DNA from 3 places in the Ectothiorhodospira sp. 9100 genome. Region 1 is predicted to be linked to each of the others. Evidence: predicted binding sites of a transcription regulator. Region 1 holds the regulator's gene; each other region holds the start of a gene.
The links. Region 1 encodes sigma-54, which starts transcription at its own class of promoters, with help from an activator protein. Its sites were predicted from a motif close to TGGCANGNTNCNTGCTT; they were not measured.

Region 1 (5,530 bases):
GCTGGGGGTGGAGCCATACATGTCGGTGAGCACCAGCACGCCATCCCCCTGATTGAGGCGGTGATAGGCATCGATGGCCTTGCCCAGCAGCACATCCGGATCCCCGGACTGGGAGACCGCCAGACAGTAGGTATCCAGAGGAATGGTGCCCATCATGGAACGCGCCGTGCTGAGCAGGTCTTCCCCGATGTGATTATGGGTAATGATCATGAGTCCGACGGACATGCTGGCATACCGTTTCAAGGATCAGGAAAGTTCACGGTGACGAGTGCTCACCGCCTCGCCCCTGAGGCCGCGGAAGTGTTCCGCCAGTCTCTCGGCGAGATAGACTGAGCGATGCTGCCCGCCGGTGCAACCAATGGAGACGGTCAGGTATGAGCGGTTCTCGCCTTCAAACCGCGGGATCCAGGTGGTCAGGAAATCGCGCAATGAGGCAAACATTTCCTCCACCATCGGGTGATTATCCAGGAATTGGGCCACTTCTTCGTCCCGGCCGGTGAGACCACGCAGCAGTGGCTCCCAGTGGGGGTTGGGCAGACAGCGTACATCGAAGACGAAATCCGAGTCCACTGGCGCGCCATGCTTGAAGCCGAAGGACTGGATCAGCAGCGAAATTCCTCGGTCGGCGGCCTGTTCGACCCGTTCGCGGATCGTCTGGCTTAACTGGTGCACGTTGGTGCGGGTGGTGTCGATGGCCAGATCTGCGTGATTGGCGATATTGGAGAGCAGTTTGCGTTCCAGGCGGATCGCCTCCCACAGGGGCACGCCATCGCGGGTCAGCGGATGACGCCGGCGGGTCTCGCTGAAGCGCCGCAGCAGGGTTTCTTCCTCCGCCTGGAGAAAGATGACCTGTAGATCCACGCCCATGGCGCGGATTTCATCCACGATGCTGTCGAAGCGATCCAGTTCTTCGATGCCACTGCGGGCATCAATGCCCACGGCGGCTTCGTCGTAGAGGGTGAGGCGCGGGCTCCGGAGTTGCGCGACCACTGCCGTGAGCAGGCCCAGGTGCAGGTTATCGATGCAGTAATAGCCCGCATCCTCCAGGGCATGCAGAGCCACGGTCTTGCCGGAACCGGACAGGCCGCTGACGATGATCAGCTTCATGGTTTTTCGATCTGCATCTGCTTGCGTTGTCGGGTGGCCAGGTCGTCGCCGGCATAATAGCCGCGCAGACGCAGCAGGTGATTGCGAATGGCGGCTTCTACCATGACGGCCAGGTTGCGCCCCGGCGCCACGGGCAGGGTGATCACCGGAATCTCCAGCCCCAGCACCACCCGGGTGTAACGCACGCCATGCAGGCGGTCGATGTCACCTGCCTGCACCTTGGTCTGGTCCTTGAGATCGATGATCAGGCGCAGGTACTTGCTGTTCTTGATGGCGCTGTCGCCATACATGGCGCGTACGTTGAGTACCCCCAGCCCCCTTACCTCCAGAAAGTTTTCCAGCACCGGCGGGCAGGTGCCACGCAGAATGTCCGGGGCGATGCGAGCGAATTCGGGCGCATCGTCCGCTACCAGGCGGTGGCCCCGGCTGATGAGCTCCAGGGCCAGTTCGCTCTTGCCCACGGCACTTTCCCCGGTGAGCAGCACCCCGATCCCCAGCACCTCCATGAACACCCCGTGCAGGGTGGTGGTCTCCGCCAGCTTGTTGCTGAAAAAGTAACGCAGGATGTTGATCAATTCATGGCTGGGCAGGGCGGTGCGCAGCAGGGGTACTGACTGACGCTCCGACAGGGTGCGTAACTCGGGGAGGGGTTCCAGGCTGTCGGTCACGATCAGCATGGAGGATGCGCCGCTGCACAATTGCTCCAGGATGTCCCGCTGGGAGTTTTTGCGCAGCGACCACAGGTAACGCATCTCATCATTTCCCAGAACCTGGATCTGGTTGGGATGGATGATGTTCAGGTGACCCACCAGCGACGGGCTGCCCTGGGGCGTGGATCGGTGCGAAATGCTCCGTTCGCTCCCCAGGGTGCCGGCAACCCAGGTGAGGCCCAGGCGCTCCTCCATGACTTCCATGATGTTGCTGACGGTGAGCGAGTCAGTCATGGGCTCATCCGGTGTCTTCGGTGTCCCAGTCACGCACCAGGGTCAGCAGATCCGCTGTGCCGGAGGCGCTGCGCAACCGGGCCAGGGTCTCCGGGTCGGAGAACATCCGCGCCAGCAGCGCGAGGATCTGCAGGTGCTCGTCGGTACAGTCCGCCGGCACCACCAGCGCGAAGAGGATGTCCACCGGTTCGCTGTCGGGGGCGTCGTAGTCCACGCCCTTCTCCAGCTTGAGCAGGGCGGCACAGGCCTCGCTGGCGCCGGCCAGACGACCATGGGGGATGGCCACGCCATGCCCCAATCCTGTGCTGCCCAGGCGCTCCCGTGCCAGCAGGCTGTCAAAGATTTCGCCCTGGGTGAGTTTGGGCAGATGATTGGAGAGCATCTCGCCCAGCATCTCCAGCGCACGTTTCTTACTGCTCACGTCCGTCTGGCAGTGCACCCGCTCGGGGGCGAGAAGATCACCGATGTTCATGAATCATTCACTCGATATGGTTGCGGTGGGAGCCTTCCGCCCGGTGGTGGTCCTTGAGCTTTTCCTTATGCTTCACCACCTGGCGATCCAGTTTGTCCACCAGGGCGTCAATGGCGGCGTACATGTCCGTGTGGGTGGCCTCGGCATGGATGCTGTTACCGCTGAGCAACAGGTTGGCTTCGGCCTTTTGCTGCAGCTTCTCCACGGTCAGGATGACGTGCACGTCGATGACGTTGTCAAAATGCCGCTCCAGGCGCTCGAACTTCTCGTTAACGTAGTTGCGCAGGGCGTCGGTCAGGTCGACGTGATGACCGGTGAGGTTGATCTGCATAAGATGACTCCTTAGGGATGGGTGATGATCAAGACGGCTTCGCGGTTGATGTCAGACGAGCCGCTTGCGTTCGTTGGATGGCGGAATGGCCATGGCCTCACGGTACTTGGCCACGGTGCGTCGTGCCACATGAATGCCACGATCCACCAGGACCTGGGCAATCTTGCTGTCACTCATGGGCTTGCCCTGAGGCTCTTCGGCAACCAGCTTGCGGATCATGGCGCGGATCGCGGTGGCTGAACACTCGCCGCCGTCTGCCGTGCCCACATGGCTGGAAAAGAAATACTTGAATTCGTAGATGCCCCGGGGGGTATGCATGAATTTCTGGGTGGTCACCCGGGAGATGGTGGACTCATGCATCTCCAGTTGTTCGGCGATATCGCGTAGCACCAGGGGTTTCATGGCCTCGTCGCCATATTCCAGAAAGGCGCGCTGGTGCTCGACGATGGCGGTGCCCACCCGCAGCAGGGTCTCGTTGCGGCTTTGCAGGCTCTTGATGAACCAGCGGGCCTCCTGGAGGCTGTTGCGCATGTAGGTGTTGTCCTGACTGGAATCGGCGCGGCGCACAAAGCTGGCATAGAGGGGGTTCACCCGCAACCGCGGCGCAATTTCCGGGTTGAGCTCCACCTGCCAGCGGCCCTCTCGCTTGCGTACGAAGACATCGGGGATGATGTATTCGGGCGAACTGCTGCTGATGAGCCCGCCCGGGCGCGGGTTCAGTGTCTGAATCAGGGCGATCACTTGCTGCAGTTCGCCATCATCCAGCCCCAGGCGCCGCTGCACGCCCTTATAATCGCGGGCACCCAGGGCATCCAGGTGTTCACGGGCCAGGATTCGGGCCTGGGCCAGCCAGGGCGTCTCATCCGGAAACTGTGCCAGTTGCAGGCTCAGGCACTCGGCCAGATCCCGCGCGCCCACGCCCACCGGGTCCAGGTGCTGAACCATGTTCAGTACGGCCTCCACCTCATCCAGTTCCAGATCCATTTCCCGGTCTTCGGCCAGGGTGGCATGGATCTGCTCGATGGGTTCGGCCAGGTAGCCGTCTTCGTTGATGGAGTCAATGATGGTCAAGGCGATGGCCCGGTCACGCTCACTCATGGACGACAGATGCACCTGCCACATGAGATGTTCATGCAGGCTTTCCGAGGGCCCGGTCTGGTTTTCGAACACGTCGCGCCCGTCGTGATCCGACTGCCCGGCGCTTGAAGGGGGCACATCGTAGATGTCGTCCCAGTTGCTGTCCACCGGCAGTTCATCGGGGATCTGCTCCTGACTGCCTTCGGCGTTGCCTTCTGTCTCGGCGGCGGCCTCGGCCGCCTCTGAAGTCTCGCGGGTGTCGGCCGGGTCCTGCTCGCGCGTTTCCTCGGAGGCGGTGTCCTGATCCGCCTCCGTACCTTCCATGGCCTCGAGCATGGGGTTGGTTTCCAGGGTTTCCTGGATCTGTGCCTGCAACTCCAGGGTCGACAGTTGCAGCAGGCGGATGGCCTGCTGCAACTGGGGGGTCATGGTCAGGTTTTGACCCAGCCGGAGCTGGACGGAAGGTTTCAACATAGCACGATGCGCGCCATCGGGCCGGAGCCCGAGTCTGTGATGCCTGATGATGGAGGCGGGGGCAGGCCCCCGACGTTAATATTGCTGTCACGGGAGATTATACGGTGTGCCGGCAAAAATTGGACCCGTGCCCGGAAAACCCTGCCTGCGGTGAGTGCATGGGGTTTCACAGGCGGAAGTTCTCCCCCAGGTAAACGCGGCGCACCTGCGGGTCGGCCAATACATCCTCCGGCGCACCCTGGCTGATGATATGCCCGCCGCTGAGAATATAGGCCCGGTTGCAGATGCCCAGGGTCTCGCGCACGTTATGGTCGGTGATCAGCACGCCGATGTTCCGTGACGTGAGATGGGTGATGATCCGCTGGATCTCGATCACGGAGATGGGGTCGACGCCAGCGAAAGGCTCGTCCAGGAGGATGAAGGCCGGTTCAGTGGCCAGGGCCCGGGCGATCTCCACGCGCCGCCGCTCACCGCCGGAGAGACTGACGCCGGCATTGTCACGGATGTGCTGGATCTGAAACTCCTCAAGCAGGGATTCCATTTTTTCCTGGCGCTGGACCTTGTCGAGGTCGCGGCGCACCTCCAGTACGGCCATGATGTTGTCGGCCACGGAAAGCTTGCGGAACACCGAAGGTTCCTGGGGCAGATAGCCCACGCCCATGCGGGCCCGAGCGTGCATGGGTAACTGGGTGATGTCCCGGCCATCCAGGCGGATCTGCCCTTCGTCGCAGGGCACCAGGCCCACGATCATGTAGAAGCAGGTGGTCTTGCCGGCCCCATTGGGGCCCAGCAGGCCCACCACCTCACCGCTGTTGATCTCGATGGAGGCACCGTCCACGGGCTTGATTGCCCGGTAACGCTTGACCAGTTTGTCGGTCTCCAGCCGGCTCATGGGGTGTCGCCGTCCTCCGAGCGGTCGCGGGGCGCGAAGATGGCCTCCACGCGGCCCGTGTCACCGGTGCTGGCCTCCAGCGTGGCGGCTTCCAGGTTGTAGACGATACGGCTGCCGCGGAATTCGTCATCCCCCTGCCATACCCGGGCCTCGCCGGTGAGTGCCACACGCGGCCCATCCGGGAAGAATTCCATGCGTCGTGCCTCGGCGCGAACCTCCCGGTTCGACTCGTC
Region 2 (5,530 bases), on a different contig from region 1:
AGGGCGGCAATCACCCGTTCACGCTCATCCAGGTCGGGGTCATCCAGGTCCACCTCCACCTCGGGCTCCGGCTTGCGACCCAGCGGCAACTTGTCCTCCAGGCCGGTGAGGTTGATGGCATCCAGGTCGATGGTGCCGGTCTCGCTCATGATGGCGGCCCGCTCCAGGCAGTTTTCCAGCTCGCGCACATTACCCGGCCATTCATGCCTCATGAGCGTGCGGATGGCGCTGTCGGTGATATCCAGCGGGCGTCCCTGGGCCTTGGCGAGCTTGTCCACCAGGAATCGGGCCAGATCCGGGATGTCCTCGCTGCGATTGCGCAGGGCGGGCACGAAGATGGGCATGACGTTAAGCCGGTAATACAGGTCTTCCCGGAAATCCCCCCGTTCCACGTCTTCCTCCAGGGGCCGGTTGGTGGCGGCGATCACGCGCACATCCACCTTGAGGGTGCGCGTACCCCCCACCCGCTCGAACTCGCCTTCCTGCAACACCCGCAGCAGCTTGGCCTGAAAGGCCTGGGAGATCTCGCCGATCTCGTCCAGGAAGATGGTGCCCCCATCGGCCTGCTCGAAACGCCCCTTGCGCTGGGACACGGCCCCGGTGAAGGCGCCCCGCTCATGTCCGAACAGCTCGCTCTCCAGCAGGTTGTCTGGCAAGGCCGCGCAGTTGAGCTTGACGAAATGACCATTGGCCCGCGGTGAGTTGTAGTGGATGGCATTGGCGATGAGTTCCTTGCCGGTGCCGGTCTCGCCGCGCACCAGCACAGTGGTGTGCCACTTGGCCACCTGACGCACCTGCTCGAACACCCGGCGCATCTCCTTGGAGTGCCCCACCACATTATCCAGGTGGTAGCCACCCCGCACCTGGCGGCGCAGCCGGTCGCGTTCATCGGTGAGGGCGCGGCGCTCCTGCTCCAGGTCCCAGGCGCGACGCACGGTCTGAGCCAGCAGGTTGGCCACCATCTCCAGGAAGCGGGCGCGCTCCTCCAGCAGGCCGTCGTCCCCACGACTGGGCTGGGCGGCCAGCACGCCAATGGGGTTGTCCTCGCCCACACGAATGGGCACACCCACAAAGGGCAGGTCCGGGGCATACAGCCCCATACGATCCAGAAACCGGGGTTCATCGGCAATGCGATCTACCATGACCGTATCCCCTTCCTTGAGGATGGCCCCCATCAGGCCCTCGCCGGGGCGATAGCGCACCTTTTCCACCTTTTCCCGGGTACCGGTGTGGGCAGCGCCCACCATGAGTTCGCCGCTGCCCGGATCCAGCAGCGAGACCATGCCGCAGCGCATGTCCGAAGATTCATGCAGCACATGGAGCACGCCGGAGAGAATCTCCTGCAATCCGGAGGAACAACTGAGCACCTGACTCACCTGATACAGCGTGTCCAGATGCATTTCGATCACATGGGCGCGCAAGCGCCCCGTCGTACCAACTGCCGAGGGAGAAATCACCATGGGTCTTCCTGAGTCCAATTCAGAGTTTGCGCTGTGAGGCATTGGGGAACTCCAGGCGGATGCGGCAGCCTTGCTGCCAGGAGGGGTCCACTTCCACCAGACCAGCGTGCTGGTTCACCACCTCCTGCACCATGGGCAGGCCCATCCCTGCCCCGCCGCCACTGCGGCCCTTGGTGCTGAAGAAGGGTTCGAACACCCGCAACCGCATGGACTCGGGGATGCCCGGCCCCGAGTCCTGGATGACCACCTGGACCCCATCCTCCAGAGCCCGGGTGGCGATGCGGATCTCACGTTGGCCACTGCCGCTGTCATCCAGGGCATCCAGTGCGTTGTCCACCAGCTGCTTGAACATCCCCCGCAGCCGACCTTCCCGGCCCAGCACATTGGGCAGCACCGGCGCCGGGTCCCAGTCCACCACCACGCCGGAGGTCAGCAGGCGCCGGGTGGACAGGCCAAGGACTTCACGCAGCAGGCCGTTGAGGTTGACCGGGGCGATGGCCTCGTCCCGTTCATCCGGGATGCAGTTCTCCAGGGTCTGCAAGGCCTGGCGACCCGAGGCCAGGGCGTCCTGCAAGACGGTCAGCAGGGGATCGGTCGCGCCCTCCCCCTGGCGACGTTCCAGCAACTGGGTGGCGGCGGCGATCATGTTCACCGGCCCCTGCATCTGGTAGATGGCGCCGGTCAGGGTCTCGCGCATGCTCTCCACCAGCTCGCTCTCGGCGGTCAGGGCCCGCAGGGCGTTCATGCGCATCTCCTCCTGCTGGCGCTTGAGCTCGGTGACCTCCTTGGCCACCAGCATGAGGTATTCCACCTTGCGGGGCTCGAAGAAGGCATCGGCGCTGCTGTCGCGCTCACGGATCCAGGTGCCGGAGCAGGAGAACCAGCGGGGTGCGTGACCCGCGCCCGGATCGAACTGCACCTCGTGATCCACAAAACCCTGGCCGCTGATGCGGGCCTTCTCAAAGTCCTCTCCCATGCTTTCGGAGAGGGCAGAGAGGAAGGCCTCGGCGGGCTCCTGGCCGCGCATGTCCCCCTCCAGCTTCTTGTACTCCTGGTTGTCCAGCACCACCTTGCCCACCTCGTCCAGCAGGGCAATCACCACCGGCTCGGCATCCACCACGGACTCGATCAGGGCCTTTTGATTGCGCACCTGTTCTTCCAGTTGATGCATCTCCGTCACATCCCGGTGCATGCCCAGGTAATGGGTAAGGTGCTCCTGGGCATCCAGGACCGGGGCAATGCTCAGTTCGGCCAGGTAGCGGCTGCCATCCTTGCGGCGATTCACCAGCACCCCGGTCCAGGGCTTGAGTTGGCGCAGGCGTCCCCAGAGGGTCTCGTAGACCAGGCTGGGCGTGCGGCGATCCGAGAGGAGGGATTCGTTCTCGCCCATGACCTCCGATGCCTCGTACCCGGTCACGCGGGTGAAGGCGGGGTTGGCATAGAGGATGTTCGCCTTGGCATCAGTGATGGAGATGGCCATGGAGGATTGTTCCACCGCCTCGAAGAACAGCCGGGCCGGCAACGCGCCCTCGCCGACGCGAATGGTGTGATCGTTGGCCGATTGGAAGGGATGATGGGGTCGGGTCATGACGAGGTCTCTTGGTGATGCCGCGGTTTGCCTATCGTTAATGCAAGAGCCAGGCCACCCACACCGGAGACACCGCGCGGGCCGTTCGCGAACGGCCCCTACCGGCGGGTGGTGGACACCCACCCGACAGGCCACCCACACCGGACGCACCGCGCGGGCCGTTCGCGAACGGCCCCTACGGGCGGGTGATGGAGGGATTGTCGGTTACCTCACATCCCTGCGGACCGGTCGCCCTGGCTGTCGCGATCCTCACAGCCCGAATCGCACCATGTCGGTGCAAACCCACGGCAAATCCCCATGAATGGTGCGTCTAAAGGGTGCATCACCCCTTGGCACGCAAGATGCAGAAACTCCCTCAATCCAAGCGAGGTGAACACCGTGACGGAGTTTCTGTTGCTACTGTTGGGCACAGCCCTGGTGAACAACGTGGTGCTGGTGCAGTTCCTGGGGCTGTGCCCCTTCATGGGGGTGTCCAACAAGCTGGACACGGCCCTGAGCATGGGCCTGGCCACCACCTTCGTACTCACCCTGGCCTCGGTGGCCGGCTGGCTGCTGGAGTACTTCGTGCTCGCACCTCTGGACCTGGGCTTCCTGCGCATCCTCTCCTTCATCCTGGTGATTGCCGCCGTGGTGCAGTTCACGGAGCTGGTCATTCGCAAGACCAGTGCCTCCCTGCACCGGGTGCTGGGGATCTTTCTGCCGCTGATCACCACCAACTGCGCCGTGCTGGGCGTGGCCCTGCTCAACGTCCAGGAAGGTCATGGCTTTCTGCAAAGCGTGACCTTCGGGTTCGGTGCCGCCCTGGGGTTCACTCTGGTGATGGTCATCTTCGCCGGCCTGCGCGAGCGCCTGGCCGTGAACAACGTGCCGGCGGCCTTCGCGGGCGCTCCCATTGCCTTCATCGTGGCCGGACTGTTGTCCCTGGGCTTCATGGGTTTCGCCGGTCTGGACTTCGCCTGACGCGCCCCGAACAGGAGATCAAACCATGTACGCAGCCATCGTTGTCCTGACCGCCATGGGTCTGCTCCTGGGTTATGCCCTGGGTATGGCCGCCAAGTACCTGAAGGTGGAGAAAGACCCCCTGGTGGACGAGATCGAGGCCATGCTGCCGGGCACCAACTGCGGCCAGTGCGGCCTGCCCGGCTGCCCCAGCGCGGCCCAGGCCCTGGCCGCCCATGAGGCCCCCGTGACCCTCTGCCCACCAGGCGGCAAGGCCCTGGCCCAGCAACTGGCGGACAAGCTCTCGGTGAGCGTGGATCTGTCGGGCATGGAGGAGGAGGCGCCGGTCTTTGCCCGGATCAAAGAGGATCAGTGCAACGGCTGCACCCGCTGTTACAAGGTGTGCGCCACCGACGCCATCATGGGCGCCAACCGGCAGATCCACACGGTGTTCACCGAGGCCTGCAACGGCTGTGGCAAGTGCGTGGAGGTGTGCCCCACCAACGGTCTGGTGCTGGTGCCCGACCCCCCCACCCTGCGCACCTGGCGCTGGTCCAAACCCGAAGCCCGCTGAGGTGACCGCCATGCTCTCATTCCTCTTCAAGCGCCGGGCATTCCAGGGTGGCGTGCACCCGGAAGACCGCAAGCAGGCCACCAGTCACCTGCCCATTCAGACCCTGCCCTTGCCCGAGCGCCTGTATGTGCCGGTGCAGCAGCACATCGGGGCCGCCGCCCAGCCCCGGGTGCAGGCGGGCCAAAAGGTGCTCAAGGGTGAGATGATCGCCGCCGGCAGCGGACCTGTTTCGGCGGCGGTGCATGCCCCCACCTCGGGCACGGTGGTGGCCGTGGAGCCGCATCCGGCCCCACACCCCAGCGGTCTGGCGGTGCAGACCATCGTCATCGAAGTCGACGGCGAGGACCGCTGGACAGACGAACCCGAGCCCGAGCACGCCCTCAATCTGGAGCCGGAAGTGATCGCCCAGCGAGTCGCGGAGGCGGGTGTGGTGGGCATGGGTGGTGCCACCTTTCCTGCCGCCATCAAGCTCAACCTGGGCAGTCGCCACACCATCGACACCCTGGTGATCAACGGCTCGGAGTGCGAACCCTACCTCACCTGCGACGACCGCCTGATGCGCGAACGCACCCAGGAAGTCATCGACGGTGTGCGCATCATGCGCCATGCCCTGGGCGCCCGGCACACCCTGATCGTGGTGGAGGACAACAAGCCCGAGGCCCTGGCCGCCCTCCAGGAACACCTCTACGAAATGGATCATCTGGAAGCCATGTCCGTGCCCACCCGCTACCCCATGGGCTCGGAAAAACACATGATCAAGGCGGTGACCGGCCGCGAGATCCCGGCGGGCAAGCTGGGGGCCGACATCGGCGTGATCGTGCACAACGTGGGCACGGCCTACGCGGTGCACCGGGCCGTGCGCATGCGCCGGCCCCTGGTGAGCCGCATCGTCACCGTGGGTGGCGGCGCAGTGCAACGACCCGCAAACCTGCAGGTGCCTCTGGGCACCCGGGTGGAAGAACTGCTGGC
Region 3 (5,530 bases), on a different contig from region 1:
CCGCTATCACCGGATGTGCGGCGACAACACCCTGTGGCAAGGGGGCACCGACCACGCCGGCATCGCCACCCAGATGGTGGTGGAACGCCAACTGGCCCGGGAGGGGCAGTCCCGTCACGACCTGGGCCGCGACGCCTTTCTGGACAAGGTGTGGCAATGGCGTGAGCACTCCGGACATCAAATCCAGCAGCAGATGCGCCGCCTGGGCACCTCCATCGACTGGAGCCGGGAACGCTTCACCATGGACGATGGCCTGTCCGAGGCCGTGGCCGAGGTCTTCGTGCAACTGTTCGATGAGGGCCTCATCTACCGGGGCAAGCGCCTGGTGAACTGGGACCCGGTGCTGCACACCGCCGTGTCCGACCTGGAAGTGCTCTCCGAGGAAGAACAGGGCAAGCTCTGGCACATGCGCTACCCCCTGGCCGACGGCTCCGGCCATCTGGTGGTGGCCACCACCCGACCCGAGACCATGCTGGGCGACACCGCCGTGGCGGTGAACCCGGAGGACGAGCGCTACCGGCACCTGATCGGCAAGGAAGTGGAACTGCCGCTCACCGGCCGGCGCATCCCGGTGATCGCCGATGACTACGTGGACCCGGAATTCGGCTCCGGCTGCGTGAAGATCACCCCCGCCCACGACTTCAATGACTACGCCGTGGGCACCCGGCACGACCTGCCCATGATCAACATCTTCACCATCGATGCCAAGATCAACGACGGGGCCCCCGAGGCCTACCGGGGACTGGACCGCTTCGAGGCCCGCGAGCGGGTGATTCAGGACCTGGAAGCCCAGGGCCTGATGGAGCGCATCGACGATCACAAGCTCATGGTGCCCCGGGGCGATCGCAGCGGCGCCGTCATCGAACCCTTCCTCACCGACCAGTGGTACGTGAAGGCGGGCCCGCTGGCCGAGCCGGCCATCCGGGCGGTGGAAGAGGGCCGCATCCGGTTCGTGCCGGAGAACTGGAACAAGACCTACTTCGAGTGGATGCGCAACATCGAGGACTGGTGCATCTCCCGGCAGATCTGGTGGGGCCATCGCATCCCCGCCTGGTACGACGACGCCGGCAACATCTACGTGGCCCGCAGCGAGGAAGAGGCCCGCGGCAAGTACAGCCTGGGCTCGGACGTGAACCTCACCCGCGATCCCGACGTGCTGGACACCTGGTTCAGCTCCGCCCTGTGGCCCTTCTCCACCCTGGGCTGGCCCGAAAAGACCCCGGAGCTCAAGACCTTCTACCCCACCTCGGTGCTGGTGACCGGTTTTGACATCATCTTCTTCTGGGTGGCCCGCATGATCATGATGGGCCTCAAGTTCATGGACGATGTCCCCTTCAAGGAGGTGTATGTCACCGGCCTGATCCGGGATGCCGAAGGCCAGAAAATGTCCAAGTCCAAGGGCAATGTGCTCGACCCCATCGACCTCATCGACGGCATCACCCTGGATGACCTGCTGGCCAAGCGCACCCAGGGTCTGATGCAGCCGCAGATGGAAAAGCGCATCGCCAAGGCCACAAAGAAGCAATTCCCCGATGGCATCCCCGCCTTTGGCACCGATGCCCTGCGCTTCACCCTGGCGGCCCTGGCCTCCAGCGGCCGTGACATCAAGTTCGACCTGGGCCGCATCGAGGGCTACCGCAACTTCTGCAACAAGCTGTGGAACGCGGCCCGCTACGTGCTCATGAACACCGAGGGGCAGGACACCGGCGTGAACGGCGGTGAGGTGGAACTCTCCCTGGCCGACCGCTGGATCACCTCCCGACTCCAGGTCACCATTACCGAGGTCCACCGCCACCTGGCGGAATACCGTTTCGACCTGGCCGCCCGCGCCCTGTACGAATTCACCTGGCATGACTACTGCGACTGGTATCTGGAGCTGTGCAAGCCGGTACTCACCGGCGAGGACAGCAGCGAGGCCGCCCGCCGCGGCACCCGCCAGACCCTGGTGCGGGTGCTGGAGACCCTGCTGCGACTGATGCACCCCATCATGCCCTTCATCACCGAGGCCATCTGGCGCCAGGTGGCCCCGCTGGCCGGTCGCGAGGGTGCCACCATCATGCACCAGCCCTATCCCCAGGTGGACGAGGCCGCCCGGGACGCCCAGGCGGACAAGGAAATCGAGTGGGTGAAGAACTTCATCCTGGGCATGCGCCGCATCCGCGCCGAGATGGACATCAGCCCCGGCAAGCCCCTGCCCGTGCTGCTGCACAACTGGCAACCGGAGGATCAAACCCGCTTCCAGTCCAGCCGCGCCTTCATCGAATTCCTGGGCAAGCCCGAGTCCGTGCAATGGCTGCACGGCGAGGAGCCCCCGGAGTCCGCCATGGCCCTGGTGGGCGAGATGCACCTGCTCATCCCCCTGGCCGGCCTGATCGACAAGGAGGCGGAGATCGCCCGGCTGGAAAAGGAAGTGGCCAAGGTGCAGAAGAACCTCACCCAATGCCGGGGCCGACTGGAAAACCCAAGCTTCGTGGACCGCGCCCCCGCCGATGTGGTGGAGAAGGAACGCACCCGGGTGGCCGAGATGGGCGCCAGCCTGCGGGAACTGGAAGGGCAGCTGGAGAAGATCCGGCGGTTGTGAGGCTTGTCGGAGGCATCGTGCCCACCGCTTCCCCCTCATCCCCAACCCTTCTCCCCTGAGGGGAGAAGGGAGTTTTGACTCCTCCCTCTGGCGGGAGAGGGGTTGGGGTGAGGGCCCGAGCACCCCTCTTGTCACTTTCCCTACAATGCCGAGTCTCGCCCTCCACCGCATCGCCTGATTTTACAAAAAAACAAGCACTTGAAAACCAAACCCTCCTGGCCCGCTCCTTGCTAGACATTCAGCACAACACCCAATCAAGGAGCCCCTTCGTGACCCACCCCAACCTTCACCCCGACGCCGCCAACGCCCGCTACATCAGCTTCAAGGACCTGGACTGCGACGGCAACGCCCGCCTGGTCATGAGCCTGATCGAGGAGTTCACTGCCGACCCCGAACAAAAGTCCCCCTTCTGGGACTACTTCCTGGGCAAGCGCAATCCCAAATCGGGCCCCAAGCCCGACGACCTGTTCCTGATCCACGCCAACATCAACCAGATCCGCGAACTCTTCGAGGAGTGTGGCGACGACGACGCCCAGGCCCTACTCACCTGGGTGGAGGAAGCCTGCTGCTGAAACCGACTTTTCAGCAAAACTCAGGCCCGCACAACAGATACTAACGCTACCGTTTCGGTGCTAGACTGACTGGTCTCCTTCCCCGCCCACGCCTTCAAGGACCTGGTTCTCAGGAAGCGATGTCACCCCTCAGCACCCATGAAAAGGCCCGTACCATCCAGGTGGGGCGTCAGGCCATATTCGATCGCGATCTCAACGTGTTCGCTTACGAACTCCTCTACAGGGATGCTCAGGGGGACTGTCGCATCACTGACGTGGATCACGCCTCATCCATGACGCTGCTGAATGCCTTCATGGAGATGGGCCTGGATCGCGTGGCAGGCCCACACAAGGCCTTCATCAACCTCACACGGCATTTTTTCGTGAACATGCCACCGGTCCCCTTCGACCGCGAGCGGGTGGTGCTGGAGATCCTGGAAGATGTGGAGGTGGATGACGCCCTGCTGGCTGGCGTGGCCAACATGCGCGAACAGGGTTTCAAACTGGCGCTGGATGATTACGCCTTCCAGCCGCCGCTCAAACCCCTGCTGTCGAAAGTGCATTACATCAAGGTAGAGATCAATTCCGACACCCTCCCCGTATTGGCCAGGGAATTACCCGGCCTGCGCGCTGGCGGCGCCCGCCTGCTGGCCGAGAAAGTGGAAACCCGGGAGCAGTTCGAACAACTCAAGGAAATGGGCTTCGACTACTTTCAGGGCTACTTTTTCGCCCGACCGGTCATGATTCAGTCCCGCCGAGTGGAGGAAAACGCCTCCATGGTCATGCAACTCATTGCCCGTTTGAATGACCCCAACGTCCCCATCAACGAAGTGGTCAGCCTGGTCTCTCGCGACCCGGCACTCAGCTACAAGGTGCTGCGCTATGTGAACTCCAGCGCCGTCGGGCTGCGCACCCGCGTGCAGTCAATACAACATGCAGTGGTCTTGATGGGCCTGCAACGCATCAGGGCCTGGGCAACCCTGTTCGCGATGTCCGGACTGGATAGCCGCCCCAGCGAAATCATCAACCTGGGCCTGCTTCGCGCCAATCTGTGTGAGCGCCTGTGCCGACTCATCGGTCAGGGGACGCCGGAAACCGCCTATACCGTGGGTTTACTGTCGATCCTGGATGCGATGATTGGTCTACCCTTTCCGGATTTCATGGATGAACTCCCCCTGGCCGACGAGATCAAGAAGGCCATCACCGAACAGAGCGGCCTTTATGGCCAACTCCTGAAGGATGCCGTCGCCCTCGAAAACAACCAATTGCCTCATGCGGTATGCGCAGAGCTTGATCCAAACGACACCGTCGAAGCCTTCGCCGCCAGCTCCGACGCCGCCTTCCAAACCCTGGCACTGATGGACACCTCCCCCAGCCACTCGTGATACCTCACGTTCTGGAGTGGCCCACCACGCAGGGAGGGCTGCGTGGTATTTCGCCGTCGGTCATCCATCCCGATCATGCGGGTATCGATATCTTTTGGGATACAGACTTCCTCAGTCTGATAGTTTGACTCCACCAATACGATAAAAAGCCCCGTCAAGGCCTTTGATCGGCCCCTGGGGCACACCACCAAGGGAGTCCGACATGACCATGCCATTCAAGGGTGCAACGATCGCCCTGTTCGTCTCTGGCGCCGTGGGCGCATCCGCTACCGCCCAGGCCACCAACGCCATGAACATGGACGCCTACGGGGCCATTGCCGGCGGCATGGGCGGGGCTGGCCTGGCCCACGAGACAGGTAACTCCGCCGTGATGAACAACCCGGCCACCCTGGGCATGCGCCGTGGCGAGGTGAACACCGTAGGCTTGGGCTACGCCCTGCTGGCCCCGCGAGTGACCGCCGAGCACCCCCAGGCGGGCAAGGACAAGAGCCGCGCCCGCACCTTTCACATGCCGTCCGTATCCTACATCCGCACCCAGGATCGCTTCAGCTTCGGCGCCGCCGTGATGGCCCAGGGCGGCATGGGCACCGACTACCGCACCGGGTCATCCCTGTTCTCCGGCGGAACATCCATGATGGGGGAGATGGTGCCCCTATCGGGCGAGCCCATCAAATCGGAGCTGAGCATGGGCCGCGTCATGTTCCCCCTGGCCTTCCGGGTGAGCGACCGTGTGGCAGTGGCGGCCCAGCTGGATTATGTCTGGGCGGCGCTGGACCTGCAGATGGATTTCGATGGCCAGACCTTCGGCATGTTGGCGCAACCAGGCGGCACACCCAACCTGGGCTCGGCCAGCGGCAGCATGATCACGGAACGCTTTCAGCCAGCAGTCCAGGCAGGGAACATCCAGGATGTGAGCTACGCCCGGTTCGATTTCAATCGAGATAACCGCTTTCGGGGTGAGGCTAATGGAACGGGACTGGCAGGCAAGCTGGGCATCGTGGTCAAGGCCACCG

Region 2: a site for sigma-54 is predicted at 3,379-3,395, ahead of rsxA (electron transport complex subunit RsxA). Genes of this name have one in related genera too.
Region 3: a site for sigma-54 is predicted at 2,798-2,814, ahead of cowN (N(2)-fixation sustaining protein CowN). Genes of this name have one in related genera too.

The regions. Positions count from the first base shown of each region.
Region 1 covers NZ_JAJNAN010000005.1:73,448-78,977, reverse strand. The annotation lists gene LPW29_RS03160 (PTS sugar transporter subunit IIA) at 1-225, opposite strand, end outside; gene rapZ (RNase adapter RapZ) at 247-1,107, opposite strand; gene hprK (HPr(Ser) kinase/phosphatase) at 1,104-2,051, opposite strand; gene LPW29_RS03145 (PTS sugar transporter subunit IIA) at 2,056-2,523, opposite strand; gene hpf (ribosome hibernation-promoting factor, HPF/YfiA family) at 2,531-2,854, opposite strand; gene LPW29_RS03135 (RNA polymerase factor sigma-54) at 2,906-4,405, opposite strand; gene lptB (LPS export ABC transporter ATP-binding protein) at 4,572-5,297, opposite strand; gene lptA (lipopolysaccharide transport periplasmic protein LptA) at 5,294-5,530, opposite strand, start outside.
Region 2 covers NZ_JAJNAN010000004.1:107,569-113,098, forward strand. The annotation lists gene nifA (nif-specific transcriptional activator NifA) at 1-1,460, opposite strand, end outside; gene nifL (nitrogen fixation negative regulator NifL) at 1,480-3,048, opposite strand; gene rsxA (electron transport complex subunit RsxA) at 3,427-4,008, shown strand; gene LPW29_RS02700 (RnfABCDGE type electron transport complex subunit B) at 4,034-4,561, shown strand; gene rsxC (electron transport complex subunit RsxC) at 4,572-5,530, shown strand, end outside.
Region 3 covers NZ_JAJNAN010000015.1:4,716-10,245, reverse strand. The annotation lists gene LPW29_RS06590 (valine--tRNA ligase) at 1-2,581, shown strand, start outside; gene cowN (N(2)-fixation sustaining protein CowN) at 2,851-3,153, shown strand; gene LPW29_RS06580 (EAL and HDOD domain-containing protein) at 3,273-4,517, shown strand; gene LPW29_RS06575 (OmpP1/FadL family transporter) at 4,720-5,530, shown strand, end outside.